DNA from 4 places in the Halobacillus sp. AWH4_228 genome. Region 4 is predicted to be linked to each of the others. Evidence: riboswitches for the same ligand, from Rfam matches in the RefSeq annotation. Region 4 holds a riboswitch; each other region holds the start of a gene.
What was found. A riboswitch is a leader RNA that binds a small molecule or an ion and turns the genes downstream of it on or off. The one in region 4 is predicted to bind S-adenosylmethionine.
Positions count from the first base shown of each region.

Region 1: another riboswitch for S-adenosylmethionine. It lies ahead of msrA (peptide-methionine (S)-S-oxide reductase MsrA); the one in region 4 lies ahead of mmuP (S-methylmethionine permease).
Region 2: another riboswitch for S-adenosylmethionine. It lies ahead of ACXADP_RS00175 (methionine biosynthesis PLP-dependent protein); the one in region 4 lies ahead of mmuP (S-methylmethionine permease).
Region 3: another riboswitch for S-adenosylmethionine. It lies ahead of ACXADP_RS11550 (sulfite exporter TauE/SafE family protein); the one in region 4 lies ahead of mmuP (S-methylmethionine permease).

Region 1 is NZ_JBSWTE010000001.1:3,261,015-3,266,025, forward strand. It holds gene eutH (ethanolamine utilization protein EutH) at 1-860, opposite strand, end outside; gene msrA (peptide-methionine (S)-S-oxide reductase MsrA) at 1,406-1,879, opposite strand; SAM riboswitch class I at 2,002-2,122, opposite strand; gene ACXADP_RS17015 (AIM24 family protein) at 2,262-2,954, opposite strand; gene ACXADP_RS17020 (DinB family protein) at 3,141-3,623, shown strand; gene ACXADP_RS17025 (Na+/H+ antiporter NhaC family protein) at 3,907-5,011, opposite strand, start outside.
Region 2 is NZ_JBSWTE010000001.1:31,323-36,333, reverse strand. It holds gene metC (cystathionine beta-lyase) at 1-102, opposite strand, end outside; gene ACXADP_RS00175 (methionine biosynthesis PLP-dependent protein) at 99-1,214, opposite strand; SAM riboswitch class I at 1,318-1,428, opposite strand; gene ACXADP_RS00170 (DUF4385 domain-containing protein) at 1,537-1,983, opposite strand; gene glsA (glutaminase A) at 1,973-2,941, opposite strand; gene ACXADP_RS00160 (cytochrome d ubiquinol oxidase subunit II) at 3,036-4,061, opposite strand; gene ACXADP_RS00155 (cytochrome ubiquinol oxidase subunit I) at 4,086-5,011, opposite strand, start outside.
Region 3 is NZ_JBSWTE010000001.1:2,274,813-2,279,823, forward strand. It holds gene cobA (uroporphyrinogen-III C-methyltransferase) at 1-338, opposite strand, end outside; gene cysC (adenylyl-sulfate kinase) at 340-948, opposite strand; gene sat (sulfate adenylyltransferase) at 954-2,099, opposite strand; gene ACXADP_RS11545 (phosphoadenylyl-sulfate reductase) at 2,114-2,842, opposite strand; SAM riboswitch class I at 2,930-3,044, opposite strand; SAM riboswitch class I at 3,242-3,344, shown strand; gene ACXADP_RS11550 (sulfite exporter TauE/SafE family protein) at 3,442-4,350, shown strand; gene ACXADP_RS11555 (DAK2 domain-containing protein) at 4,555-5,011, opposite strand, start outside.
Region 4 is NZ_JBSWTE010000001.1:972,863-977,873, forward strand. It holds gene ACXADP_RS04800 (cell wall-binding repeat-containing protein) at 1-1,403, shown strand, start outside; SAM riboswitch class I at 1,530-1,634, shown strand; gene mmuP (S-methylmethionine permease) at 1,721-3,130, shown strand; gene mmuM (homocysteine S-methyltransferase) at 3,096-4,046, shown strand; gene ACXADP_RS04815 (LTA synthase family protein) at 4,167-5,011, shown strand, end outside.

The DNA of each region.
Region 1 (5,011 bases), 2.3 Mb from region 4:
TGAGCAAGCGATGCGATGAATCCTGTCATCGATACCGCGTTCATCCCGAGACGTCTTCCCGCACGGGTGAGCACTTTTTCGCCGTGCCTGCTGATAAACGCCACCAGCGGATAAGCCCCTGCAAGTGTGACAGTGATTTTACCCACGATGAGCATCCCTTCTGATAACGGAGCCATACCGGGGAGAACCGTTATACCTGTTAACGTTTCAATAATGATGAGAGCAAGCCCTGAAATAATAATGATTTCGACCGCTTTGCCGAAATAGGAAAACAGACGAATGGTCAAGGCTGTGAAGAGCCAGAGACCGGCGGCGATGAAAAGGGATAGAATCATGGCCGGAAGCAGATTTCTAAGCATCCACCCCGGTTCATAGCCGGCTGTCCACCCGCCGATGAAACAACCGATTGGAATCGTCACCATTCCTGCAAGAATTCCCTTTGCGAAAAAAGGATGATCTTTTTTTGCTACAACGGTCAAGGCAACTGGAATGGTAAACACAAGCGTAGGGCCCATCATCGTCCCAAGCAGAGCCCACGAAAAAACAGCCGCTCCTTTGTCTGCCGCGAGCGATTCCGCCAGAGGATAAGCCCCCATATCAATGGCAAGCAGCATAGAAGCAAACATCGAAGGATCAGCTCCTGCAGCCTGGAACAATGGAGTGACGACCGGCGCGAGCCATCTGGACAGCACCGGGGCCAGAGAGATGATCCCCACCATGGACAAGGCCAGAGGACCCATCATCATAAAGGCTTCATAAAAACGCCATCCTAAGGCAAGGCGGTGATTCAATATGTAGTAATCAAGAGCTCCAAGAACCATAAAGGCGCACATGACCATAAGGATGATATCATTCAACACAGCCTCTCCCTCCTCTCTTCATCTCCTCCATTCTAGTGAACTTTCCCCCATAAAAAAAGCCCCCTCACTGAGGGGCTCTGGCTATAGAAAAATCCTGTGTTAACCAGTTAGAGTTGTCCATTAGTCGTGGGAAGGGCCACTTTCCGCTTATCGGTATATGAATGCCGCGGGCACGCCCTACGCAGGTTCTCAGATTCAAAAGAACGGCACGGGCTGCGCTGTTGCGCACTTGCGTGGAAAAAAAGGAAAAGAACAGACGCTGATAACGGCTGGCTGCCGGAATATGAACAAGCCTCTCCTCCATCCAGCAAGGATGAGCGGGGTGAAGGAGAGTCTTGTTCGATGTTAGAGAACTCCCAAGGAGCGGTGCCCTTTCCACTCCTGCGGAAGAACGAGTGGTCCGAGACCGCCGAGCGTGGGTGTTGCGAGGAAGCTCGTTCGCTCGTCCGCGGAAAGGGCACCGCTCCTTTCGGGAAGAAAGAAAAAAGCTTGTAAAGAAACAGGGGTTTCTCTACAAGCTGAACCCCTCAGTGAGGGGCTTTTCATCAGCCGATGGAACAGGCTGCGGAGCCATGTTTTTGAATGTACTTCTGGTGATGCTCTTCTGCTTCAAAGAAAGAGGAAGCCTCTTCCACCTGTGTAGCGATTGAACGCTTGAAGATGCCTTTGGCACTCCATTCTTTGATTTTCTCTTCTGCAATGTACTTCTGGCTTGCATCTGTATAGAAGATCACTGAACGGTATTGATGTCCTACATCAATGCCCTGACGATTTACCTGTGTCGGGTCGTGAGCTTCAAAAAAGATATTGACCAGTTTGGCATACGTAATGACAGCAGGATTATATTCGATACGGACAGCTTCCGCATGACCGGTATTTCCCTGTTTCACTTCTTCATAGGAAGGGTTTTCGAGATGTCCCCCGATGTAACCGACGGTTGTTGCCGTTACCCCTTCGAATTTCTCAAAAAATGCTTCTACTCCCCAAAAACATCCTGCGCCGAAAATTGCTGTTGCCATATCTACATCTTCCCTTTCCTTTAACGCAACTTCTATCGAGAGCCATGACGGGTATGCTGATATGCAAAAAACCCCTTTTCTTATCCACATAAGAAAAGGGGTTCGTATCAATCCGTACGATCCTCTCATCTTTTAGGATGGTGTTCATCCTACAGGAATTGGCACCGTTCTCGTCAATCCGTGGATTGATTCGATGGTTGCCGGGCATCAAAGGGCCAGTCCCTCCGCCTCTCTGGATAAGAAGTTTCCGTTATTTATTTAATGTTGATTATCAATATACTACGTTTCAGTAACGAAGTAAAGGATAAATGATGATTCTTTTTGTATCATCATTGTATTCACACTTTAGCATGACTATGCCAGTCCACGCAAAAGAAAAGTCTTACTGACTGCCGGTTGTATAAATCTCCTCATACGGCTGGACGATGACAAATCCATCTCCTTCGAACTGCATTTGAATAGATTCCCCGCTTCCCCGTCCGATAAACGTTTTAAAGCTTACATCCGTCTTGAAATTCGGCTCCAAATGCCCGGACCAGGCTACGGTCGCATGAGGATCCGTAATAACCGGTTCTCCCGGGCGTACGAGCAATGTCAGTGGTTCGTAATGGGAGGTGACAGCCACACGTCCGCTGCCATTCAAGGTCACGTTAAACAGACCGCCGGAAACCATCCCGGCCACTTTTTTCATCAGCTTGATATCCCAGTCGATGCTCGGTTCAAAAGCCAGAAGGTCGTTGCCGTTTACTGTTATCGTTTCATTATCCAAGTCAAAAATCGTAATCTTTTTCCCCTGATCAGCGAGATACAAACGTCCGCGCCCTGTCGCTTTCATCAGCGAACTGCCTTCTCCCGTCAACGCCTTCTTGAACATTTTTCCTACACCGTGCTCCAGAATCCCTTCTCTCTCAAACTTGATATTCCCATTATAGGAAATCATGGCCCCGGATTTCGCCCAGACCTGATCCATCAGGTTCACCTCGAGAATACGCGGGGTTTCCAGCTCAAAATAATCATTTTCTGAATCATCCTGTTTCGTCGCCCTGATAAACTCCTCAATCGAATAGTCTGCCATGACAGATTCCTCCTTTTATGTAGGTTATAGTTCTATACCACACCCCGGGGTGGGTTAGACCATTTATGAAACCTTTGTCTATCGTTTTACGTTTACAATGGAGGAAAGGTTTCATCACCACCTGGCAGGGGAATGATGATTCTATTTGATCTATTCAAACAACCTAAGGACGAGGAGGACCTGTTTATGTATGGTCTTGATGAGAAAAGAAAACAGCTGTTGGAGTATGCCCATTCCGTCTCTGACGAAATGGCAGCACAGAAGCCCGGGGAAGGAAAATGGTCGGTCCTTGAAATTCTGGAGCACCTGTACCTGATGGAACAACTTGTCGTCTACCAGATCAAGCAGGCAGTAAAGCAGGGAGATATCCAGCAGACTTCCGAAAAACCGATCCACCGGACGACGGAAAGGGACTACAAGGTGGAAGCCCCTGAGTCCGTCCGGCCTGAAGGTACGTTCCAAACGATTGCAGAAGCCGAGGATGGATTGAAAAAAACAAGGGAAGCTACGTTATTCCTCATTCATAACAAAGATGAAGAAACATTGAAGAACCGTGTGTTTCCCCACCCCGCTTTCGGAGACATGGACTTGGTGCAGTGGATTGAATTCATCGGCTGGCACGAACTCCGCCACCTTGATCAAATGAAAGAAACTGTGGAAGCTTTATAAACCCGTAGAAAAACACGCAGAGGTAAATCTCTGGCTTGAAATTCCCCGCTTTTTATCGGGCCTTCAGGAACTGAGACCACTCCCTTTCTGCGGAGGAACTTGGCTGGGTGGTCTTCCTATACAAGTGAACCGAGGCCGTGCCCGCGGTAAGTATCCGCCGATAAGTGGAACGTGACCAGGCACACCACCTACAGATCCACTGGATGGCAAGTCAAGTCTCTTGTCTACAGTTGAAAAGCGCAGAGACGAATCTCTGCGCTTTTTCTATCTTTGACGATCCTGTTTACTTTTCAGGCTTCACTTCTTCGCCGTTCTTCCCGGTGTAACGGAGCCCCCATCCTGTCCATGCTGCGATCAGCATAACAAGCAGAAGGAGCCATCCTTGGAACACATACGGGAATACTTCACCAGGCGAAACGACGGGGAGGAAGTCATACTTGTCTGCCGCTCCCTGAACCGTGGCCCAGGAAAGCAGGACACCACCACTCCAAGGGAAAATATACCCCAGGGAAGAGGTCACTGTATCCAGGAAGTTGGCCCGCCGGTATGGATGAATATTCAATTCCTTCCCGATTTTCCTCACAAACGGAGCCGCTGCAATTTCCGCCGCTGTGTTGATTGTGATGAAGGCATTCAAGAAAGCTACAATACCAAAGATGGCGAGTTCAGCTCTGCGGACTACACCATTGATGATGCGGAGGAAGAAGTTCTTAATCACTTCCATCGTCCCTCCTACTTCAAGCATGTAAGCCGCCGCAAGAATGAACAGGATCAAAACAGCCATATTGAAATATCCGCTGATTCCATCAATTAGGGCCCCTTCAATCACAGGGTCCCCTGCTTCATTAAAATGAATATACAGCACTTCCTTTAAGGATATGCCACTCAAATATATGAAAGCCACGGATGCAAGAATCCCCCATGATAAGGACGTCAGAAGATGCTGGCCTCTCAGCGCCAGGATAAGAACGAGTACAAATGGCACCAGCATCAACAGACCGTTGGGTGACACCTGGCTCTGCAGGTCATTGATCACCTGCTGGCTTCCTTGTTCCCCACCGCCGCCGAAAACAATGAAAAGAATCATTGCCGGAACAGCAGCCGCCATGGAGTATTTAAAACGGGAACGGACAACTCCAGGGACATCCGCTTCCTGTGTCGTTGCAGAGACGATCGTTGTGTCAGAAACAGGCGCCAGGTTATCCCCGAATACAGCTCCACTTAAAATCGCTGCAACAAGCAGCACCGGATCCGCTCCTAATATGACACCAGCTGGATACATAAGCACACCGAACGTGGCTACCGTACCGTATCCAGTTCCTACGGCTGTGGAAAATAAGCCGGCGAGCAGAAACGTAATACCGACGAAAGCTCCACCTTCCAGCCCT
Region 2 (5,011 bases), 940 kb from region 4:
AAAGGTTGAGGCCTGTTGGATCGGGACACTCACCGCTCCGGTCTGCGGATCGAACTTCTGGTCGTTGTGAAGCAGGCGGGTCTGCAGGGAATGGGTATTCATTGGACGGATTCCTCCTTAGGTAATTGACTCAAAGTAGATTGAAGATCTCTCAAAAGATCATCGATGTGCTCCACGCCTACGGAAAAACGGAGCAGTTTATTGCACACGCCGTAGCGGACGCGTTCTTCTTCAGGGATATCGGCGTGGGTCTGGGTGGCGGGGTAGGTGATGAAGCTTTCCACACCTCCGAGACTTTCCGCGAAACTGATTAAATTCAATCCTCTTAGAAAAGGATCGATCCAGGCTTCTTCCTTTAGTCGGAAGGACACCATGCCGCCTTTTCCTGGGTAGAAAATATCACTCACACATGGATGATCCTCCAGGAATTGAACGACGGCTTTCGCGTTGCCTTCATGCTGCCTCATTCGTAGAGGCAGGGTTTTCATGCCGCGCATGACGAGCCAGGAGTCAAACGGCGACAGGACAGCTCCGGATGTATTTTGATGAAAAGCGAGCTTTTCGCTGATGTCTGCGCCTTTACTGACAAGCAGTCCGGCCAGAACATCGTTATGTCCGGCCAGGTATTTCGTCGCGCTGTGAATGACGACGTCTGCTCCTTCCTTCAGCGGCTGCTGGAGAACTGGTGTATAAAGGGTGTTGTCGACTATCAGCAGGAGGTCTTGTTTTTCTGCTAGTCCGGCCATCTGCCTGATGTCGGTTTGGTGCATGAGCGGATTTGTCGGAGTTTCAATGTAAACGGCTTTCGTACGTTCGGTCACATAAGAAGGCAGGTCATTCAGCTTTTCGTTTTCCAGGTAGGTAAACTGCAGACGGTAACGCTCCTTCATATGTTCAAATAAGCGGTAGGTCCCTCCATATAAATCTTCGGATACGAGAATTTCATCTCCTTCGCGGAAAAGAGAGAGGACGGTCTGGATGGCGGACATTCCGGAACTGAAGGCAAAACCTGCATCACCTTCTTCGATATCGGCGATGGAGGCTTCCAGGATTTTTCTTGTCGGGTTGCCCGTCCGCGTATAATCAAACCCTGTAGATTCCCCGAGCCCTGGGTGCCGGTAAGGGGTGGAAAAGTAAACCGGTGGGTTGATCGCTCCATACGGTTCGTTCCGCTGGTTTCCTGTCTGGACGAATTTTGTTTCCGTGTGACACATAAAAATACTCCTTTCGTTTATGAACCGATCAAGAGAGGAAGCAGTGTGAAAACAAAAAGGACGCCTTCTCTAAGAAGAAGGCGTCCTGGATATCCAAGGCTTCTTCTTATCTTTCAAGTTGATCAACAACTTGCTGGAGTTAGCACCCTTCTGGTCGATACCAGGGGTTGCTGAGGCTTCACAGGGCCAGTCCCTCTGCCTCTCTTGATAAGAATATAATTGTAAGTTCATGTAAATGTTGATGACTACTCTACACTACTCAGAAAGTTTTGACAATATGCATGCGGAAGATTTTCCAATTTTTAATCGGAACGTCCTGATTTTATCCGTATTCCTTTTGGTGGGCCCGTTTTTTCTCAAGGTATTCTTCATCTTCGCGGACTTTGATCCATTTCTCTTCGAAAATCCGGGCTGATTCTGCTTTTTCCTCATCTATATCCCGGTCATTGATATCTCCATCGTCATCGTATTTTTTTCCGCCTTTATAATTGGCGTACCGTCGCGAGCGTGTATACCCCATCTGGAGGAATTTACGGGCCATATCCATGCCGACAAAATCATCGTTTTTCTTATACTCTTCGAACATGGCGTAGATTTTTTCTGACGACTCTTTTGCGATCTCAGGTGTTTTGAAGCGCCAGTGCTGCAGAATTTCACTTTTGTAGGGCTCGACGAGAAGCACCCCCTGTTCTCCGCGCCCGACGCGGTATTTTCCGGGTTCTTCTCTGAAATCAATGGAATCAAAATCCAGATCGTAATCAAAAGGCATGGTCCTTCGTCCTTTCTGTATTTTCTATGCCGAACATATTTAATTTCAGGTCCCTGGACATTTTTTTGATCAAAGCGCCGCCGGCTGTACTGTTTCCCTTTTCATCAATGGCAGGGCCGACGACACCGATGCCCATTCTTCCAGGAACCGTACCGATGATGCTCCCGGATACTCCGCTTTTACACGGGAATCCAGCTTCGACTGCGTAGTGACCGGAGGAGTTGTACATCCCGGAGGTCATCATGATGGCTTTTACGGTTCTTAGGTGGTGGGCAGGAATCAAGCTTTCTTCCGTATCTGGATCGAGACCGCCTTTAGCAAGGAACAAGCCGACCCGGGCAAAGTCATGACAGCACATCATGACTGAATTCATACGATAGTATAAATCCAGCGCTTCTTCCACATCGGTCACAAGGGTTCCTGTGCTGTGCATAAAGTAGGCGAGGGAACGGTTGCGCGAGCCGTTCGCCTTTTCTGCTTCGTACATCTCACCGCTCATTTCTAGATGATCGTTGCTGGTGATTTTCTTTAAGAAATTCATGTAGCGGTCGAACCGGTTTTCCACGCTCTGTCCTTTAATAAGGGAAGCTGTAGCGATGGCGCCCGCGTTAATCATCGGATTGAAAGGCTTGCTTGTGTCATAGGATTCCAGCTGGCTGATGGAATTGAAGAAATCTCCCATCGGCTCCATTCCTACAGTTTGAAAAACACGGTCCTTTCCGAAGTCCTGGAGAGCAAGCATCAAGCTGATGACTTTTGAGGTACTCTGCATCGGAATGTATTTATCATGATCCCCGGCGCTGTAACTCGAGCCGTCTGTCGTGATGATGCTGACGCCGAGGTAGTCTTTATTTGCCTCCCCGTAATCAGGAAGGTTCATATTCACCTTTCCTTGAGAAGCATAGGGACGGCTGTCTTCAATGGCTTCTTCCAAATAGGAGTTCGATAGTTCTGTCATAGCGTTTCTCCTTTTTTGTAGTTCAGTACCCTTTTACAGAAAGTGGGTAAACAAAAAAGAGCAGCCATCCCCGCAGGGAAGTGGCTGCATGTGCTTACTGCTGCTTTAAGTAGCGCCGGTCTTTCAGGAACAACCTCCAGAATAAATAGAAGGCTGGAATCAAAATTCCGAACCCGACGGCGTAAACGATCAGCATCGGATAGAAGGTGGACGCGTTGGTGAACCCATCGCTGACTGTTAAATCAGGGTAAATCAAGTACGGCAGGTGGGCGGATCCGTAGGCATAAATAGCGAATCCGTACTGCAGCACGATCATGATGACGGCAGGTCGGGCCCGTCCCTTTCTTCCGTCCGGTTTTTTCAAAAACAAAAGAACATAGCCGATCAGGAAAAACAATAAGGAAAGACCGAAGATGAGCCAGTTCTGCTCAATATTATCAACGATCCAACCAGCTTCTTCAGGAAACGTTCCAATGGTCAGCATAGCGACGGCGATGCTGACAGGTCCGAGCCAAAGAGCATGTTTCCGGAAGGTATCATACGCGTCCCAATCTTCGGCTTCCTTGGCATAATCCATTAAGAAGACGGAAGAAATGAACAGTTCTGTCGAAAGGCCGAACAATACGTGCATGTACAGCGTCGGATGGGTCAGAAGATCTCCGTATTCCAACCGTGGATAATCATCTTCGAAACTGATGAACCCACCGAGGGTGATCGGGAGAATACTAACGAGCAGGGCAGGAATGATCAGCCCTGTGACCCCGGAGGTGACACGAAGGAGTCCGACAAATTTCCCAGCATAGTGCTGGAACACCATAAAGGTGGTGCGGATCGTCAGGAGCAGCAGTCCGAGCGCGACAGGAACAAGCAGGACACTGCTCAGAAGCGTCGTTGCATAAGGGAAAAACGTGACCACAGATACGACGAAGATGACGAGGAATACATTGGTGACCTCCCACGTCGGAGATAAAAAGCGGTTCGCAATTTGGGAGGCGCTTTTCTCTTCACTTTTTCCATAAATCATCCCCCAGAACCCTGCTCCAAAATCAAGAGAGCCAAGCATTGCGTAAATGAACAGCAGGCTCCACAAAATGGTGACGGCCAGTGTTGAAGCTTCCATGAAATGTTCTTCCTTTCTCTGCCTTTATTGAGAGCTCAAGTCCCGGCTGACAGGGTTTCTCTTGAAATAGAACCGGAGGACGAATCCTGTGACGAACAACAGAGTGATGTACAAACCCATGAACAAGTAAAAGAGAAAACCGACACTTTTGGATTTTGTTGCAGCTTCCCCTGTTCTCAGGACATCTGTAATCGTCCACGGCTGACGCCCGATACAGCTGAAGCACCAGCCGGCTTCAATCGCCAGCAGAGCCAGCGGGCCGCTGACGACAAGGATGGCGAGAATCCATCCGGGAAACTCTTTTTTAAGAACAAGTTTCCAGAACAAGGCGGCAAAAGCGACGGCAATCAGGACGGTACCGATGCCGACCATGACATTGAACAGAATATGGACATACAAGGGCGGCCACAGCTCCTGCGGGTATTCATTCAGACCGATCACTTCGGTATCAAACCGGTCACCAGCAAGGAAGCTCAGTCCGTATGGAATTTCAATGGCGTACTTCACCCGCTGGTCCTCGAGGGATGTGTAGCCTCCGACAGAAAGCGGGGCATAACGCTGAGTTTCGAACAGCCCTTCGGCAGCTGCCAGTTTTCTTGGGTTGTATTCATGCAGCATTTGAGCGGTTTCGTGGCCGTTGATCGCTGTTCCCAAAGACATCAACGCGCCGAAATAAAGGGCGATCATCAACGCTTTTTTATGGTAGGCCCGCTCCTGATCAGTGATTTTTGATTTCATCAAGCGGAGGGCGGCTACGGAAGCCACAAGAAAAGCCACCGTCATGTAGGCGGAAAGGGTAACGTGAATGGCGGTGACGCCGAAGCTCGGGTTGAAAAAGGCCGCCCACGTATCGATGTCTGTAATCTCCCCGTCCGGCAGCATCCGGAATCCCGCCGGGGTGTTCATCCAGGCATGCACATCCGTAATCAGTATGGCCGACGCAGTCGCTC
Region 3 (5,011 bases), 1.3 Mb from region 4:
ACGATCTCAAAAGGAATGGACCTTTTTGCAAGAGCTTCTGCTTCTTCCCCTCCGCGGCCGAACACAAATGGATCTCCTCCTTTAAGGCGTGTGACCACTTTCCCTTGAAGGGCGTATTTGACAAGAAGATGATTGATGGTTGACTGGGACAGTGCGTGATGATCGGGCCTTTTCCCACAGAAGACGAGCTCTGCCCCTGCTTTCGTTTCCTCAAGAAGATCCTGATTGATGAGCCTGTCATACAGAACAACTTCAGCCTTCTGGACAGCTTTAAGACCTTTCACGGTAATCAAATCAATGTCTCCAGGACCTGCACCTACGATATATACTTTGGTCACGTTATCCCTCCTTGTCGTTCAGCCACTTTTTATCAATAAGAAGTTGAAAAATCTGTTCCGCACAGGTTTGGATGGAATGCTGGTCAGACCGAACGACACATTCCGGATTCACCGGTGCCTCGTAAGGAGCATCCACCCCGGTAAAACCGGAGATTTCCCCAGCCCTTGCTTTTTTATACAGTCCTTTAGGATCCCGGCTTTCACATTCCTCCACAGGACAGTCGACAAAGACTTCCATGAATTCTTCCTCTTCCAAAAGGGATCGGACCCGGTCACGGTCCTCCCTGTATGGAGAAATAAAAGCCGTCAAAACGATGGAACCATTGTCTGTGAACAATTTGGATACTTCACCGATCCGACGGATGTTCTCTGTCCGGTCGGCTTCAGAAAAACCAAGATCCCGATTTAATCCATGACGAACGTTATCCCCGTCAAGCAGGTAGGTTTGGATGCCGTGCTCAAAAAGAAGGCGGTTCAAATGGTTGGCAATGCTGGATTTACCAGCCCCTGAGAGACCGGTGAACCAGAGCACACCACTGAAATGACCATTTTTACTCCGGTAATCCTTTTTTTGGACGGCAGCTTCATGCCATGTTAAATTCGTTGCCATTCCATTCACCCCTTTACATCCGCTGTCTGTTGTTTAAGCCCTTCAATCAGCACTTCCACGACCTCCGGACGGCTGAACGTTTTCGGTGGTTTCTTGCCGCTCCGAAGCAGCTCGCGCACTTTTGTTCCTGATAAAATTACGTGATGCTCCTTGCTGTGGGGGCAGGTTTTATGAGAAGCCATTGCTTCACAGGCTTTGCAGTAGAAGCTGTGCTCAAAAAAGACCGGGGTTATTTCCAGCTCTCCTTCTTCAAAGTGGCTGAAGATTTTTTGAGCGTCATATGTACCATAGTAATCGCCGACACCTGCATGATCCCTCCCGACTATGAAATGGGAGCAGCCGAAATTCTTCCGGACAATCGCATGGAAGATGGCTTCCCGAGGGCCTGCATAGCGCATGGCCGCATTAAAAACAGCCAGCGTCACCCGGTTTTCCGGATAATATTCATCCAAGAGTACCTCATAACTTCTCATGCGCACATCACTCGGGATATCGTCGCTTTTCGTTTCTCCTACGAGCGGATTCAGAAATAGTCCATCTACGCTTTCCAGGGCCGCTTTTTGGATATATTCATGAGCACGGTGAACAGGATTACGCGTTTGGAAACCGACAACCTTTTCCCATCCGGCCTGTTGGAATCGTTCTCTTGTCTCTTCGGGATCAAGGTAGTAATGGTCTGAATGCTCCCGCTCCGGACGATGGAATACTTCAATTCTGCCACCGACATAATAATCCGGGCGCTTGTAAAGTTTACTGACCCCCGGGTGAGCGTCTTCTGTCGTTAAGTAAACCTTTGCAGCTTCTTTCTGTTTATCCGGCTTGTAAATGTCTTCGATTTCGATCACACCGTAGATTGCCCCATCTTTCACAAGAGCCGCTTGACCATGTAACGAACGGGCCTGCTCTTCAGAAACAGGCAGTGTGATCGGGAGACTCCAGGGAGTGCCGTCTTTCAAACGAAGATTTTCAACGACGTGATCATAATCTTCCCTTGTTAAAAATCCTTGAAGCGGACTGTATGCCCCATTAGCGATTAAATCGATATCACTCAACGCCATCGCATCAAGCTCGATCCTTTGTTCCGGAAGCGTATCCGGCTGTGCTGTAAAACGATTGATTAACTGCCCGCCATGCGGTTGAATAATGGACATCATTCATCTCTCCTTTATTGTTTCGTATCTCCCGCTGTGTGGAGTCCACACTCGGTTTTATCAAATCCCTGCCATCTTCCTGAACGGCCGTCATCCAGCGCTTTCGCTGTGCAGGGGATGCAGCCGACACTTGGATAGCTTTGGTCATGTAATTCATTGTAATCCAAGCTATTTAGTCGGATATAAGTCCATACGTCTTCCCATGTCCAGTGAATTAAGGGGCATACCTTGATGGACTGGAAGCGTTCGTCCTTGTTGACGAAGTTCGTATGACTCCGGCTTGCAGATTGTTCTCTTCTTAATCCCGACATCCAGGCCGCCGCTCCTGTCAGGGCTTCTTCCAGCGGTTTGATTTTTCTGATGGCACAGCATTGGTCGGGATTCCTTTTCCAAAGGGCCGGACCATATTCCTCTGCCTGTTCTTCCACTGTCAATTCCGGCTTTTTCATATGGATGTTCAAATCCGGATACCTCTTTTTCACTTTGTCTATCAAATCATAGGTTTCCTGGAAATGAAGTCCAGTGTCCAGAAAAACGACGTCGGCATCCGGCTGTGCCTTTGCAATGAAGTCAAGCAGTACGATCGCTTCAGCACCGAAGCTGCACGCATAAACGAGCTGTTTTCCATAATGCCCGTAAGCCCATTGAATCACACTCTCTGCCCCTTTGTGTCCATCATCAATATCCATATAAAGTAAAGGATCCCCGGTGAATGTTCCATATGTCGGTGCACTCGTATTCATAAGCTCCTCCTTTCTTATCTTCAACAAAAAAACCTTTCTTCTGATGGTAAGAAGAAAGGAGAGTCATTATACATGATTCAACCGTTCTTCTTATCCTTCCAAGTGTTGATCACCTGCTGGAATTGGCACAGCTTCTGTTCATGACGACAGATCCGTTGCCGAGGCTTCCAAGGGCCAGTCCCTCCACCTCTCTCGATAAGAAAAATGTTTCCAGATTTTGTTCAAAAGATTTGATTCAAATATTAGACCCGATTTAAAGATATGTCAACATGCATTTTAAATATTACTAGTTTTCTGTTTATTTTATTGTAAACCATTGACAAATCGTCATCCATGTTTTAGCTTTGAATATATTATTCATGTACTTAGGAATTCCGCTTTCAGCGCGGGCTACATATATCCTTATAAAGAGCCGGGGGAGGAAACTGGTCTGATGATCCCGCAGCAACCTCACATTGGAAAAGGTGCTCATTCCAGCAGACGGTGGTCTGAAAGATAAGGAGAGGAAGCTTGACCTCTTCTGGATGAAGAGGTTTTTTTATGCCTCTTCATGGTTAAAACCAAGTAATCTTATGTGTTTAATCAAAAGGAGAGGTACGATGAAGAAATTACTTATATTTTCACTGGTTGGATTCTTTGCTCAATTGATGGATGGAGCCCTCGGAATGGGATTTGGTTTAAGCTCCTCCACCATCCTCCTCGCCTATGGAATGGCTCCGGCGGTGGCCTCCGCCTCTATTCATTTGTCCCAGATTGCTACAACGGCAGCTTCCGGGTTTTCCCATTATAAATTCGGCAACGTGGATAAGCGTCTCGTTTTGACTCTTGCTCTCCCCGGAGGGATCAGTGCCTTTGCCGGGGCTGCTCTGCTCAGCTGGATTCCAGGTGAGCTGATCCGTCCGTACATTTCCGTTTTTTTACTAGGGCTTGGCGTTTATGTGGTCATCCGCTTTTTACTGATGAATCGAGTGAAGCCCTTGCATACAGAAAAAAGACCATTTCGACGGCGCTTCTTGTTTCCCTTAGGTTTTCTGGGCGGTTTTCTTGATGCCGTGGGCGGCGGGGGTTGGGGGCCGGTAAATACACCTGTTCTCTTATCCAGCAAAGGAATCCTTCCCAGAAAAGTCATCGGCACCGTAGATACAAGTGAATTCATCGTTACTTTATCTGCTACGGCCGGCTTCCTGATCTTCCTTGGGTGGGAAGAGCTGAGCTGGATGCTTGTGCTCGCCTTTGTGATCGGTGGCGTTATTGCAGCCCCCCTCGCTGCCTGGCTTGTGAAAAAACTCCCCCCTCTCGTGCTTGGGGTAGCGGCGGGTGGATTTATCATCTTGACGAACAGCCGGACCCTGCTCACCTATGCCACATGGAGTGAACAGACCTTAGTTATCATCTACAGCCTGCTTCTTGCCGGATATGCTGCTGCCGTTATCTTCTCAGTTCGAAAATATATTCAACGGCACCGGCACCCGCAGACGGAAACACGGTTAAAAAAAGCGCAGTTCTAATGGAGAACTGCGCTTTCAGCTTATAGAATGACAAGCTTAGAAAACAAACCGCCAAGGCGTTTGTCTAATGGTTGATCAATATCCTCTGTGAAACCATTTCTTTCATCTCCGCTCCTGCATTCAGACCATAGACCATTACAAAAGGCTGCCGGGAAAAATCCCGACAGCCTGCGAACGCTGTTCTAAATCCAGAAGCGCTGCATTTTATTCGATAGAGAAGATATAGCTGTAAATCGGCTGGCCACCATGGTGGATTTCCACCTCTAAATCTTCAAAGGTTTCTTCCACATAAGCTTCCAGTTCAGCCACATCCTTATCGTCCACATCTTCCCCTGTAAGAATAGTAAGGATTTCATCTTCATCCTCATCAATCATCTGGTTCAGCAGTGTTTTCGCTGTTGTGAGGGCGTCTTTATCGGTAGCTGATATCTTCCCGTCGGAAATCCCCATAAAATGACCCTTTTCAATATCAAGTCCGTCAATCTGGGTGTCCCGGACGGCATAGGTAATCTGCCCCGTCTTCACTTCTGACATCAAACTGGTCATTTCTTCTTTGTTCGTATCGAGATCTGCTTCAGGATTGAAACCAAGCATAGCACTCATCCCTTGAGGAATGGTCTTCGTCGGGATGACAGCCACTTCCGCTTCCGCCATCTCTGCA
Region 4 (5,011 bases):
TAATCACAGACAGTATGCTTGCCAAAGCTAAAGACAAAGTGCCGTCTACTTCAATTGCGATTCAGAATGGTGGGGGCATTCGTGCTTCCATTGATCAAGGACCAATCACGATGGGAGAAGTCCTTACAACGATGCCATTTGGTAACACCCTTGTCACTCTGGACCTAACAGGGCAGCAGGTGTGGGAGGCTCTTGAAAATGCAGTGAGCGACATTGAGAATACCGGCGGCCGTTTTGCTCATGTATCGGGAATGCAATATACGTTCGATCGCTCAAATGAAGCAGGAGACCGTATCGTTAATGTCAAAGTGAAAACAGACCATGGATATGAAGCGCTTGATCTGGACAAAGAATACACGGTGGCTACGAACGCCTTTATCGCCGCAGGTGGCGATGGATATGAAACATTCAAGGAAGCCAAGGATGCCGGTAAGATGACAGAATTATTCTTTGTAGACTATGAAGTATTCAATGAATACCTGGAAGAGCAGGGCACGGTTTCTCCTGATGAAGAATCCCGTATTGTTGAAAAAACGACAGAACGTGTGAGCGGAGAGGATCGTTACCAAACAGCCGTTGAGATTTCTAAAAAAGGCTGGGATTCTGCTGACACAGTCGTCATTGCCCGGGGAGATGAGTTTGCGGATGCTCTTGCCGGTGCTCCTCTTGCCTACAAGGAAGATGCGCCGATCCTTTTGACAAAGTCCGGAAACTTGAACAGTGAAGTAGCTGCGGAAATCAAGCGCCTGGGTGCTGAAAAAGCGATTATCCTTGGTGGGACCGGTGCCGTTTCTGAATATGTGAAGTACAAATTATCAGGAATGGGTGTCGACGTAGATCGCATCTCTGGGAAAACGCGCTTTGACACGGCGGCTAATATTGCCGCCCGCCTTGACGGAAACCCTGAGAATGTAGTTGTAGCAGATGGATTCAACTATCCGGATGCTCTGGCTGTGGCTCCTTATGCGGCGAAGGAAGGCTACCCGATTCTCCTTTCTAAAACAGATGAGCTGCCATCCATCACCAAAACAGCTCTTGCTGACTTTGAACAGAGCATTGTTGTAGGTGGAACGAATGCCATTTCTGAAGAGGTCGAAGCGATGCTTCCTGACGCTTCCCGTTACAGCGGTAAGACTCGTTATGAAACAGCCTCTACCATTGCAGAACAGCTGGGTGTGCAGGAAGGGAAGACATTCGTAGCGAATGGTCAGAACTTCGCTGACGCTTTAGCGGGCTCTGTTCTGGCTGCGAAGGAAGAAGCATCCATGCTCCTTGTTAAGCCGGATCAGCTTCCGGAATCCACAAAAGAGACGATTGGAAAGCTTGAAATCAACAACTTCCAGGTGCTCGGCGGTACAAATGCTGTCAGCGATGAAGTGGCAGAGCAATTGGAACAGAAATAAGCATATGAGTATGAGTGAAAAGCCTCTGGTTATGAACCAGGGGCTTTTCATTTGGATGGTATGAAGGATAGAATATTGAAAATAAATTGACAATTATGATTAAGACTAGTAGAGTTATAAAAAAATATCTTATCCAGAGAGGTGGAGGGACTGGCCCTTGGAAGCCTCAGCAGCAGGTCTGTGAAGATACTGTGCTAATTCCAGCGGGTGAACAATCCTGATCGATAAGAGACTTCCATCTATTATTTGTCAGTTGACGCACTCATTCAAGGGTGCGTTTTTTAATTGTTTGCCCACCATCACAAGGGGGGAGACAAATGGAATATCAATTTAAGAGAGAAATGAAAACAAGACACCTGGTGATGCTTTCACTGGGAGGAGTTATCGGTACGGGACTGTTTTTAAGCTCAGGGTACACCATCCAGCAGGCCGGTCCGTTCGGGACAATCCTAGCCTATTTGATTGGTGCTTTGGTCGTGTATCTGGTGATGCTCTGTTTAGGAGAGCTGGCCGTTCATAACCCTGAAACAGGGGCTTTTCATACATACGCTCATAACTACATAGGGCCGGGGACAGGCTTTACTGTAGCATGGCTGTACTGGCTGACGTGGACGGTAGCTCTCGGGTCAGAATTTACAGCTGCCGGGCTCTTGATGCAGCGGTGGTTTCCCGATGTAAGTGTGTGGATTTGGAGTGCGTTGTTCGCCGCTCTTATTTTCGGATTCAATGCCTTTAGTGTGAAATTTTTTGCGGAGGCAGAATTTTGGTTTTCCTCTGTCAAAGTGGCAGCCATTGTCCTTTTTATCATTATCGGATTCGGGGCCGCCTTTGGGTGGATACAGCTGTCGGGGTCAGAACCGGCTCCATTCTTTTCAAATCTTACGAGTGAGGGCTTGTTTCCAAATGGTATAACGGCAATCTTCATGACGATGCTTGCTGTCAATTTTGCTTTTTCCGGTACAGAATTGATTGGGATTGCCGCAGGGGAAACGCAGGATCCAGCGAGAACCATCCCGACGGCAATTCGGACAACGGTGGCACGGTTGATTATTTTCTTCATTGGGACCATTGCCATTTTATCCATCTTTCTTCCAAGTGAGGCGGCAGGGGTTGTGGAAAGTCCGTTTGTCGCAGTCCTTGACCGCATCGGTATTCCTTATGCGGCCGATGTCATGAACTTTGTCATATTAACAGCCATCCTTTCCGCAGCCAACTCCGGATTATACGCGTCGGCCCGGATGCTGTGGTCACTGGCGGACAAGGATACCATCTCCCCGGTGTTTGCGAAGCTGACAAAAAAGGGAGTTCCTTTGACAGCGATCATCTTTAGTATGCTTGGCGGCGGTCTGGCGCTGCTATCCAGTATCATCGCCCCGGATACCGTTTACATCATTCTGGTATCGATCTCAGGGCTGGCTGTAGTCGTCGTCTGGATGAGCATCAGCGCTTCCCACTTCCTTTTCCGGCGGGCGCACCGGCGGGCAGAAGGAAATGATAGTGATTTATCCTACAAAGCCCCGTGGTACCCGGTGGTCCCGATTGCGGCTTTTCTTCTATGCCTGGCATCCTGTATCGGCATTGCCTTTGATCCGACACAGCGGATCGCCTTGTACTGTGGGGGTCCGTTCATTGCATTCTGCTATGCGGCTTATTATGTGAGAGAATCTATGAAAAAGAAAAGGGGAGTAAAACATGTCCAACAAACAAAATCTATCCAATCCCATTGAATCTCTTTTGGAAAAACAATCGATGGTTCTCCTGGACGGGGCTTTGGCAACGGAACTGGAATCATACGGATGCGAGCTTGATAATCCTTTATGGTCCGCAAAAGTGCTGTTGGAAAAACCTGAAGCGATCAAAGATGTGCATGCCTCCTACTACAGAGCGGGAGCAGACATCAGCATCACCGCAAGCTACCAGGCGACGACTGATGGTTTTGCCCAAAGGGGCTTATCAGAAGAAGAGGCTGTCACTCTCATTAAAAAAACGGTCACGCTTGCCGGGGAAGCACGGGACGAAGTGTGGAGGGAAAATCTTGAGCGGCCAAGGCCGCTTACAGCTGCTTCTGTCGGACCCTATGGTGCCTATTTAGCGGATGGCTCGGAGTATTCCGGTCATTACGGCGTCACGGATCAGGTTTTATTTGATTTTCACCAACCACGTATTCAAGCACTTGTTGAAGCGGGTGCTGACGTTTTAGCGGTTGAAACGCTGCCTTCTCTGCAGGAAGCAAAGGTGATCGGTTCAATTTTACAGGAGTATCCGTCTGCATCTGCATGGATTTCTTTTACGTTAAAAGATGGTCAATCGATCAGTGAGGGTACTCCGCTCAAGGAGGTCGCTTCAGCGTTGGAGGGTAATACACATGTGGCTGCTATAGGTGTGAACTGTGCGCCTCTGGAACATGCGGCGGAAGCTTTACAAGAGTTGAACCGCTGTTCGAGCAAGCCGCTGATCGTCTATCCAAACTCCGGGGAAGATTATGATCCGGAAACGAAGACGTGGCATGGGTCTGCCAGTCGGCTTGACTTTCATGAGCAGTCCAAACTCTGGTACGAGTATGGAGCAAGGATCATCGGTGGCTGCTGCAGAACGACGCCCGCCCATATAAAAAAGCTCGCAGACATGTGGAAATCAGAGTGAATAACAGAATCTTCTCAAGCGCCTTTTGAAGCCATGCTGATGAACCGGCCTTATTCTACCTTATTTACATTAAGTTTACATAAACTTTACATTTGGGTAGAATAATAGAGAGGTGTTTATATGAAAGATTCGATGAAACGTTTACTAACCAGTTATTTCTTTTACTTTTTTATTATGATTTCCTTGAAGTTTATAATTTTGCGTTATCTGCTTCTTCAAGATGCGAGTATTTGGGCAGGAATTTGGTATGATGCTTCGTTTATCTTGATTTTTATGGCTCTCATTGAGCTTGTCTTTAAGCGGGGCAAAGCGGCTGCCTATCTTGTTCTGGATTTGTTTTTGTCTCTTTTGTTTATTGGCATGTTGATTTACGAGCGTTACTTCGGAACCGTTCCTACATACTATGACCTATCCCAGCTTAATCAAGTTGGCAGTGTGAATGAAAGCATGTGGCTGCTCGTCAATGGCACAGACTTTCTGTTTCTCGCAGATCTGCTTCTGCTTGTTGTCATTTGGATTGTGGGCAGGACATGGACGTATCCAACGAAACAGACGTCCAATTTCGCTATGTCTGTCTTCCTTATTGCGGGTCTTGTAATCGCCATTTTCAATTTTCAAATGAATAAAGGAGAGCCCATTCTCGACAGCGCTCTTTTTGCTAAGGAAAACGGCTTATTCAATACGCAGTTTGTTCAGTATTACCAGGACCAGACAAACAGTGAAAAAGCCTTCGCTTTTTCCGGTGAAGATCAAAATGTCACGCAGCAGAAAATAGAAGAGCTGAAAGGCAATTCCTATACGCCGATGAGTGAGCATGATCATTTCGGAGTGGCGGAAGATCGGAACTTGATCGTCGTCCAGATTGAATCGCTTCAGGACTTCGTTATCGGTGAATCGATCGATGGCCAGGAAATCACACCGAACATAAATGAATGGCTGAACGATAGTATGTATTTCACGGATGT